Regions from separate parts of the Streptomyces sp. NPDC002446 genome, predicted to be linked through region 1. Evidence: riboswitches for the same ligand, from Rfam matches in the RefSeq annotation. Region 1 holds a riboswitch; the other holds the start of a gene.
The links. Region 1 has a riboswitch for cyclic di-AMP ahead of ACWD6P_RS13225 (transglycosylase family protein). Riboswitches for the same ligand answer to the same signal wherever they lie in the genome.
Positions count from the first base shown of each region.

Region 2: another riboswitch for cyclic di-AMP. It lies ahead of ACWD6P_RS30615 (M23 family metallopeptidase); the one in region 1 lies ahead of ACWD6P_RS13225 (transglycosylase family protein).

Region 1 is NZ_JBSFYC010000018.1:17,003-22,096, forward strand. Features, by position in the region: gene eno (phosphopyruvate hydratase) at 1-1,029, opposite strand, end outside; gene ACWD6P_RS13225 (transglycosylase family protein) at 1,337-1,990, opposite strand; cyclic di-AMP (ydaO/yuaA leader) riboswitch at 1,998-2,167, opposite strand; gene ACWD6P_RS13230 (transglycosylase family protein) at 2,418-3,470, opposite strand; gene ACWD6P_RS13235 (cytochrome P450 family protein) at 3,754-5,028, opposite strand.
Region 2 is NZ_JBSFYC010000074.1:20,980-26,073, reverse strand. Features, by position in the region: gene ACWD6P_RS30625 (M16 family metallopeptidase) at 238-1,578, shown strand; gene ACWD6P_RS30620 (M16 family metallopeptidase) at 1,617-2,999, shown strand; cyclic di-AMP (ydaO/yuaA leader) riboswitch at 3,210-3,365, shown strand; gene ACWD6P_RS30615 (M23 family metallopeptidase) at 3,379-4,179, shown strand; gene ACWD6P_RS30610 (GntR family transcriptional regulator) at 4,363-5,052, shown strand.

The DNA of each region.
Region 1 (5,094 bases):
GGTCAGCGAGCCGATCTGGTTGACCTTCACCAGCAGCGCGTTGGCGGAGCCCTCCTCGATGCCGCGGGCCAGGCGCTCGGGGTTGGTGACGAACAGGTCGTCGCCGACCAGCTGGACCTTGGCGCCGAGCTTGTCGGTGATGTCCTTCCAGCCGGCCCAGTCATCCTCGAACAGCGGGTCCTCGATGGAGACCAGCGGGTAGGCCGCCACCAGCTCCGCGTAGTACTCGGTCATCTCGGCGGCCGAGCGGGCCTGGCCCTCGAACTGGTACGTGCCGTCCTTGTAGAACTCGGAGGCGGCGACGTCCAGCGCGAGCGCGATGTCCTGGCCGGGGGTGTAACCGGCCTGCTTGATGGCCTCCAGGATGAGGTCGAGGGCCTCGCGGTTGGAGCCCAGGTTCGGGGCGAAGCCGCCCTCGTCACCGAGGCCGGTGGACAGACCGCGCTCCTTCAGGACCTTCTTGAGGGTGTGGTAGACCTCGGTGCCCCAGCGCAGCGCCTCGGAGAAGGACTCCGCGCCGATCGGGGCGATCATGAACTCCTGGATGTCCACGTTGGAGTCGGCGTGCGAGCCGCCGTTCAGGATGTTCATCATCGGCACGGGCAGCACGTGCGCGTTCGGGCCGCCGAGGTAGCGGAACAGCGGGAGGTCGCTGGCCTCGGAGGCGGCGTGCGCGACGGCGAGGGAGACGCCGAGGATGGCGTTGGCGCCGAGCGAGCCCTTGTTGTCGGTGGCGTCCAGGTCGAACATCGCCTGGTCGATCAGCCGCTGCTCGGTCGCGTCGTAGCCGACGAGCTCCGGGCCGATCTGCTCGATGACGGCCAGGACGGCCTTCTCGACGCCCTTGCCGAGGTAGCGGTTGGCGTCCCCGTCGCGGAGCTCGATGGCCTCGAAGGCGCCGGTCGAGGCGCCGGACGGCACGGCGGCACGGCCCGTGCTGCCGTCGTCGAGGCCGACCTCGACCTCGACCGTGGGATTACCTCGCGAGTCGAGAATTTCGCGGGCTACGACGACGTCGATGGACGGCACGTTGTCTCCTTCATGGGTGTCTGGAGTTCTGCAGCATGAGCCTAACGGCCCCTGGCGCGTCCGCTTGCCCTCGGCCCGCTCCGTGGGACGAAAAGAGACTCAAAGGCGCAGTTCACGGGAGGTTTCGGCACATTGTTCGCTGAGCGGGGAAAAATGCTCGACGTTGCTGGTCACCGGGGCTGCGTGCCCCGGTGAACGGAGAAGCCCCGCCACGGCGCGCTGGGGGGGCGTGCGCGCCGGGCGGGGCAGTCTCACGGAGCGGCGGGGTCCGCCGCCGGGGTCATACGAGTCCCGGTGAGGGGGCGGCTCAGATGCTGAGCTGCTGGCCCGGGAAGATCAGGTTCGGGTTGCCGCCGATGACCGACTTGTTGGCCTCGTAGACCGACTTCCAGTTGGTGCCGTGGGCCTTGGCGATCTTGGCGAGGGTGTCGCCCGCCTTGACGGTGTAGTTGCCGTGGCCGTTGGACTTCTTCGGGGCCGGCTGCGCCTTCTCGGCCTTGGGGGCCGGGGCGGCCTTCTTCACCTCGGGCTTGGCCTCGTCCTGCTTCGGAGCGGACTTGGCGGTGGTGTCGAGCTGCGGGGCCGGGCCACCGGAGGTCAGGCCGCCGGCACCGGCGCAGGACCAGGCGCCCGGGCCCTGGATGGCGAGGAGCTTCTCGGCGGCGGCGATCTGCTGGGCCTTGGTGGCCAGGTCGGCGCGCGCCGCGTACTGGGTGCCGCCGGCGGCGGCCCAGCTGGAGTTGGAGAACTGCAGGCCACCGTAGTAGCCGTTACCGGTGTTGATCGACCAGTTGCCACCGGACTCGCACTGGGCGACCTTGTCCCAGGTCTCGACGGAGGCGGCGGAGGCGGAGGTGGCGCCCATCAGCGGGACGGCGACGGCGGCACCGGCCACACCGGCGAGGGTGGCGACGCGGACGGCCTTGGAGGGACGACGGTGCTTGCCCTTGTTGATCAGCATGGTTCGTTCGTTTCCTCACCGACGCCTACGAGGTGAGCTGTCGGGTTCGGGCTGTGAGTCGCCCGGCCGGATGCGCATGGCGCACCTGGCTTCACCCCAAGCCGGCTGACCCGCTTTCACGGGCCGGGCCGGCGCCTACCTTGGTTCCCCCGCTCCTGCCTTCGGCGCTTGCGCGTCAACTGCCTCCGACCACCGGCAGGATTCGGCGTGTGATCGAAGGGGCCCGCTTTGGCGAGCGGTCCTGACCGTAAGCAGTAATCCCCTTGGTGTTCAAACCCCACCTTCTGAACCAAGTTGACCGTTTTTGATCACGGGTTGGTCACATATCTGCAGGTGAGGCCCGGTATGACGGCGGCGGGCGGATCTGTGCGCCCGCCGCCCAACGAGAGCCTTGTCTCACTTTCCCAAAGGGGACGAAGGCGGCGAACTAGCTTTCCTTGTGCCCGAGATCGAGCCGCTGCCCCGGGTGGATCAGGTTCTCGTCGGCCCCGATGACGCCCTCGTTGCGCTCGTAGAGCGCGGGCCAGCCGCCGGGCAGCCGGTGGGCCGCCGCGATGGCTGACAGGCTGTCACCCGGGCGCACGGTGTAGTCGCCGCCGTCCGCCGGGACCTTGCGGTCCCCGTCGCCGCGCGAGGCGTGCCGGCCGCCGGAGGACCGGTCGCCGCCCCCGCCCTCGCCCGGATCCGCATCGCCGCGGTGCCGGCCCTTGCCGGGCGTCTCCCGGGGCGTCTCACCGGCCGTGCCGCCCGGGTCAGCGCTGTCGCCGCCGTCGGACGGGTCGGCGGAGTGGGAGGAGTCGCCGTCCTGGTCGCCGTCCTGGTCGCCGGGCGTCGCGGAGTCGGACGGCTCCGGGGCCGTGGACGAGTCGCCCTCGTCGGGAGCGGACGGCGAGGAGGAGTCCGGGGAGGGTTCGCCGGTCGCGTCACCGGGCGCCTCGTCGGCCGGACCGCCGGGCTCCCGCTCGTCGGATCCGTCGGGGGAGCCGCGGTGGCTCCCCTCGTGGGACCGGCCGCGGTCCGCCTCGTCGGAGCCGGAGGCGTCCGGGTCGTCAGGTGTGTCGGACGAGCCGGTCGACGGGGACGGCTCCCAGGAGTCCGAGCCGCCCTCGTCCTCGGACGGGTCGGGCATCGGCGTGCTGGTGCTGCCCGGGTCGACCTCCGGCGCGCGGCCGTCCCGGGTCAGTCCGGCGTTGACGGCACAGCTCGGCCAGGCGTCCGGGCCGCGGTCGTCGAGGATCGATTCGGCCACGGCTATCTGCTGGGCGCGGCTGGCGAGGTCGGGGCGCGAGGCGTAGGCGCCGCCGCCGTAGTCGTCCCACATCTCCTGGGTCAGCTGGAGACCGCCGTAGAAGCCGTTGCCCGAGGCCGCGCTCCACACCCCGCCGCTCTCGCACTGGGCGACCCTGTCCCAGGTCGCGGTGTCGGCGGCGTGGGCGCCACCGGCGGAGAGCAGGGGCAGCGCGAGGCCCGCGCCGGTCACTCCCGCCGTGACAAAGATGGCCGGTGCTTGACGGGGGCGACGGTGTCGGCCGTTCCCGGAACGCATGCGGATGCCTTTCGCGCGGCGGTTGAGTTATTCGACGATCCGTTCGATTACGCAACTCCTCCGCGCGCCCGTCCATTCGAACGTGCGAGCGGCTCGCGAATCCTGCCGATCGTCGGTCGAAAGGTAACCGGGGTCACGGGTAGTCACAAGCCGGTGTAGCAGAGATCACGTAAAGGTCACATGGCTGACGCTGCGTCACTTTCGCTCGCGTCCCTGGTCAGTGCCGTTCGGGCGTGAACTCCACCGGCAGCGACCGCAGTCCGCGCATGATGAGCCCGCCGCGCCAGCGCAGATCATCAGGATTCCCGGCAAAACGGATGTCCGGGAGCCGGCTGAGCAGCGTGGCGAGCGCGGTCTGCCCTTCGAGCCGGGCGAGCGGTGCGCCCAGACAGTAGTGAATGCCGTGCCCGTATCCCAGATGCTGGTTGTCACGCCGGGTCAGATCGAGCATGTCCGGTTCGACAAAGCGTGACGGGTCGCGGTCCGCGGCGGCCAGCACCACCAGTACGGGGTCGCCCTCGGCTATCCGCTGCCCGCCGAGCGTCAGCTCCTGGGTCGCGAACCGCCAGGTCGCCAGCTCCACGGGACCGTCGTAGCGGAGCAACTCCTCGATGCCGGTGGTGAGCAGCTCGGCGTCGCCCGCCGCGATCGACCTCTGCAGCAGCGCGCGCTGGGCGGGGTGGCGCAGCAACTGGTAGGTGCCGTTGCCGATGAGGTTGACGGTGGTCTCGAACCCGGCGAAGAGCAGGATGAACGCCATCGCCGCGGCCTCGTTCTCGGTGAGGTGCTCACCGTGGTCGGAGGCCCGGATCAGGCCGGAGATCAGGTCCTCGTCCGGCTCCGGGACCTCCCCCAGCAGCTCGCGCTTGCGGTGGATCAGCTCCGCGAGGTAGCCGCGCATCTTCTTCACGGAACGCGCGACCCCGCCCCGCGGGCCTCCCCCGTGCCGGATCATCATCCCCGCCCAGTCCCGGAAGTCGTCCTGGTCCTCGGCCGGGACGCCCAGCAGATCGCAGATCGCGTAGATGGGCAGCGGAAACGCGAACTCATGGATCAGATCGGCCTCGCCGCGCCCCGCGAAGCCGTCGATGAGGCGGTCGGTCAGCTCCTGGACGCGCGGCGCGAAGGCCGCGACCCGGCGCGGGGTGAACGCCTTCGACACCAGCCGGCGCAGCCGGGTGTGGTCGGGCGGGTCGATGTTGAGCAGATGCGTCATCAGGTTGGCGCTGCGCTCGCCCGGGATGCCGACCTTGCCCTTGCCGTGCGCCGACTCGCTGTGGTGCACCGGGTTCTTCGACAGCCGGGCGTCGGCGAGCGCCTGCCGCGCCTCGGTGTAGCGGGTCACCAGCCAGGCCTCGACGCCGCTGGGCAGCGCGGTCCGGTACACCGGCGCATGCTCCCGCAGCCAGGCGTACGCCGGGTACGGGTTCGCCGCGAACTCCCAGGTGAACAGCTCGGGCGCCGGGCCCGCGGACGGGGCGGCGGGAGCCACGGGGCAGCCCGCGGGCGGCCCCGCCGGGCCTTCGGCCGGGGCGTCGGCCGGCGCGGTCGCGGGGGT
Region 2 (5,094 bases), on a different contig from region 1:
CGGTCAATCTGTCGGGTCAATCGGCCGGGGGATCAACCGGCGGGTATCTCTGAGTCTGACGCGGACCATTGTGGACCGCCCCACTGACAACGCCCACCGCGACTCCCCCTTCGGCTCCGCGGGGCCGGGCACGGCGCACGATCGGGGCCGGTCGGACGGGAACTTCGCCAGATGCCGACGCGCTTGCATACAGTGACAGAACTTCCTCGCAAGCGGATCGAAGGGACGTACATGCCCATGGGTCACACGGCCACAGAACAAGCCGGCTCCGGCGGCCTGACAGCGACCGAGCACCGGCTGGCCAACGGCCTGCGCGTGGTGCTCTCCGTAGACCACCTGACCCCGGTCGCAGCGGTCTGCCTGTGGTACGACGTCGGCTCCCGCCATGAGGTCAAGGGTCGTACGGGCCTGGCTCACCTCTTCGAGCACCTGATGTTCCAGGGCTCCGCCCAGGTCAAGGGGAACGGCCACTTCGAGCTGGTGCAGGGCGCCGGCGGCTCGCTCAACGGCACCACGAGCTTCGAGCGCACCAACTACTTCGAGACCATGCCCGCCCATGAGCTGGAGCTCGCGCTCTGGCTGGAGGCGGACCGGATGGGCTCGCTGCTGACCGCGCTCGACGAGGAGTCCCTGGAGAACCAGCGCGACGTCGTCAAGAACGAGCGCCGCCAGCGCTACGACAACGTCCCCTACGGCACGGCCTTCGAGAAGCTGACGGCCATGGCGTACCCGGAGGGCCACCCGTACCACCACACGCCCATCGGGTCGATGGCCGATCTGGACGCCGCCTCGCTGGAGGACGCGCGGGCGTTCTTCCGTACGTACTACGCGCCCAACAACGCCGTCCTGTCGGTCGTGGGCGACATCGACCCCGAGCAGACGCTGGCCTGGATCGAGAAGTACTTCGGTTCGATCCCCTCGCACGACGGCAAGCAGCCGCCCCGGGACGGCACGCTGCCCGACGTCATCGGCGGCCAGCTCCGCCAGGTCGTCGAGGAGGACGTGCCCTCCCGCGCCCTGATGGCGGCCTATCGCCTGCCGCACGACGGCACCCGTGAGGCGGACGCCGCGGACCTGGCGCTGACGGTCCTGGGAGGCGGGGAGTCCTCCCGCCTGTACAACCGGCTGGTGCGCCGCGACCGCAGCGCCGTGGCGGCCGGCTTCGGCCTGCTGCGGCTGGCCGGCGCGCCGTCGCTGGGCTGGCTGGACGTGAAGACGTCCGGCGGTGTGGAGGTGCCCGACATCGAGCGCGCCGTCGACGAGGAGCTGGCCCGTTTCGCCGCCGAGGGCCCCACCCCGGAGGAGATGGAGCGCGCGCAGGCCCAGCTGGAGCGCGAGTGGCTGGACCGGCTGGCGACGGTCAACGGCCGCGCCGACGAACTGTGCCGCTTCGCCGTCCTGTTCGGTGACCCGCAGCTCGCGCTGACCGCCGTGCAGCGGGTCCTGGACATCACTCCCGAGGAGGTGCAGGCGGTGGCCAAGGCCCGGCTGCGCCCCGACAACCGCGCGGTGCTGGTCTACGAGCCCACCGAGCAGACCGACGCCGCCGACACCGAGGAAGGGGAGGCGGACCAGTGAGCGACGCCACCAACCGCGCAGGGTCCGCCATGAGCAGCATGGACTTCCACCCCCAGCCCCGGGGTGGCGCGCCCAAGCCGTGGGCCTTCCCGGCCCCCGACCGCAGCCAACTGCCCAACGGGCTCACGCTCCTGACCAGTCACCGTCCCGGCCAGCAGGTCGTCGCCGTCGAGGTCAACCTCGTCGCGCCGCTGGACGCGGAGCCCGAGGGCCTGGACGGCGTCGCCACGATCATGGCGCGCGCCCTGTCCGAGGGCACCGACAAGTACGACGCCGAGGAGTTCGCGGCCGAGCTGGAGCGCTGCGGCGCCACGCTGGACGCCCACGCCGACCACCCCGGCGTACGGGTCTCCCTGGAGGTCCCGGCCTCCCGGCTGCCGCGCGCGCTCGGTCTGCTGGCCGACGCGCTGCGTGCCCCCGCCTTCCCGGACAGCGAGGTCGAGCGGCTGGTGCGCAACCGCCTCGACGAGATCCCGCACGAGCTGGCGAACCCGGCCCGGCGCGCGGCGATGGCGCTGTCCAAGGAGCTGTTCCCGGCCACCGCGCGCATGTCGCGGCCCCGCCAGGGCACCGAGGAGACCGTGGCGCGGATCGACGCCGCGGCCGTCCGCGCCTTCTACGACGCCCATGTGCGGCCCGCCACGGCCACCGCCGTCATCGTCGGTGACTTCACCGGCGTCGACCTGGACGCGGCGCTCGCCGACACCCTCGGTGCCTGGAGCGGCTCGACGGCCGAGCCGCTGAAGGCCTCGCCGATCGTCGCCGACGACACCGGCCGCGTGGTGATCGTCGACCGTCCCGGTGCCGTGCAGACGCAGCTGCTCATCGGCCGGATCGGCGCCGACCGGCAGGACCGGGTGTGGCCGGCGCAGGTCCTCGGCACGTACTGCCTGGGCGGCACCCTCACCTCCCGTCTGGACCGTGTGCTGCGGGAGGAGAAGGGCTACACCTACGGGGTGCGCGCCTTCGGCCAGGTACTGCGCTCCACCTCCCCCGCGTCCCCAGAGGGGGCCACGGGCGCCGCGCTGCTTGCCATCAGCGGCTCGGTGGACACCGCCTCCACCGTCCCGGCGCTGGAGGACCTGTGGAAGGTGCTGCGGACCCTCGCGGCAGAGGGGCTGACGGACGACGAGCGGGATGTCGCCGTACAGAACCTCGTCGGGGTCGCGCCGCTGAAGTACGAGACCGCCGCGGCCGTCGCCGGCACGCTGGCCGACCAGGTGGAGCAGCAGCTCCCGGACGACTTCCAGGCGCAGTTGTACGCCCGGCTCGCGGAGACCGGCACGGTCGAGGCGACCGCGGCGGCGGTCAACGCCTTCCCCGTGGACCGGCTGGTGACGGTCCTGGTGGGTGACGCGGCGCAGATCGCCGAGCCCGTGAAGGCGCTGGGCCTGGGCGAGGTGACGGTCGTCAGCGGCTAGTTGCGCCGTATGACGGCAGATCAGGTACGACCGGCGGCTCCCGTGGCGTTCACTCGCCACGGGAGCCGCCGTATGTCCGGTTTGTGATGGCTGGTTGGGTCGGTTCTTGTGGCATCCCGCACAAAAAAGCGGTTCCGTTTGCCGATCGAAAGTTGCCCCGATTAGCGTCGGCCCGGCTGTTCGTCACAACTCCGCCACAACAGTGGCACCGGACAGTCATCGCCGAGTCCCCGTACGGCGCGAGCCAGGGGAGCCGGGGACCCACATGTCCCCTGGGGTGAATCGGGCGCCTCTCCGGAGGAGCCCGTAGGAGACCTTCCTGCTCCGAACCCGTCAGCTAACCCGGTAGGCGAGAAGGAAGGAAAGGACAAGCCAGCACATGGCGTTCATACGTGCCACCGGGAAGCACCGTCGTGCGAGCCGCACCGCCCGCTCGACCCGCAACATCGCGGGCATAGCCACCCTCGCGGCCTCCGGTGTGGTCGCCTCCGTGGCCTCGCCGGCGCTGGCCGCCACCGATGAGGCACGTACCCAGGACACCGGGCTGCAGCAGGCCGTCGTCCTCGGTGACGAGCTCGCCAGCCGCATTGAGGCCCAGGCCGACGCCCAGCAGGCCGCCGCCGAGATCGCCGCCGCGAAGGCGGAGGCCGAGGCCGTCGCCAAGAAGCAGGCCGAGGAGGCCAAGCGGCGCGCCGAGGCGGCCAGGAAGAAGGCCAAGGCCGAGCGCGAGGCCAAGGAGCGCGCCGCCCGCGAGGCCGAGCGCAAGCGCCTCAACGCCTTCGTCGCCCCGCTGGGCGACTCCTACGTGTCCACCGCCTACAAGGCCTCCAGCGGCCTGTGGTCCTCGGGCAGCCACACCGGCATCGACTTCCACGCCGCCTCCGGGACCCCCGTCCACGCCGTCGGCGCGGGCACCGTGGTCGAGGCCGGCTGGGGCGGCGCGTACGGCAACAACGTCGTGGTCAAGATGAACGACGGTACGTACACCCAGTACGGCCACCTGTCGTCGCTCTCCGTCTCGGTCGGCGAGACCGTCACCCCGGGCCGGCAGCTCGGCCTCTCCGGTGCCACCGGCAACGTCACCGGCCCGCACCTGCACTTCGAGGCCCGCACCACCCCCGACTACGGCTCGGACATCGACCCGATCGCGTATCTGCGCTCGCACGGCGTCAACGTCTGACCGACCACCGGCCCCTCCGCGTCGCCTGACCTGTCGCATCGCCCGGCCAGCGGACACGTCCGCTGGCCAAAAAATATCCATGAATAACCGGAGTCCGTCGGAAAAGCCGTCCCGGTCGAATAGAGTCACGGAAATGTCGCCGACCGGCGGCGTTTCCCGGGGATTACGGCGGAGGCACGGACGATGCGAGGCCATATTTCCGCGCATGCGGTCTGCACGGCGATTCGCGAGGACATTGTCTCCGGTGCGCTGGCGCCGGGGAGCCGTCTGATCGAGGAGATCCTGGCGGCGCGTTACGGCGTCTCCAGGGTGCCGGTCCGCGAAGCGCTGCGCACCCTGCAGTCGGAGGGCTTTGTCACCACCCGCCACCACGCGGGCGCCTGCGTCGCCGAGCCCACCGAGCAGGAGGCCGCCGATCTCCTGGACATCCGCGCGCTCCTGGAGCCGCTGGGCGCCGCCCGTGCGGCCGCCCGTCGCAGCCCGGCCCACCTCAAGGTGCTGCGCGGCCTGGTGCGGCTCGGCCGCGAGCGGGCCCGCCACGGCAACCCCGCGGACCTGCGCCAACTGGACGGCTGGTTCCACGAGACGCTCGCCCAGGCCGCCGGCAGCTCCAGTCTGACCGCGCTGCTGACCCAGCTGCGACGCAAGATCGAGTGGATGTACGCCGTGGAGCCGCCGGCCCGGACCGGCGAGACCTGGGACGAGCACGGTGCGGTGCTGGACGCGGTGGCCCGGGGGGACGCGGAACGCGCCCGCGCCCTGATGGCGGCCCACATCGAGCGCTCGCTGCCGGTGTACCGGCTGCGGCGCCCGGCCAGGACCGAGGTGAGGGATCCGAAACGGCCCGTCAACACGGCGCGCGCCCGCTCTTAACAAGAGCCCCGTATACAAAGGGGTGCGGCGGGGGAGCGGTAA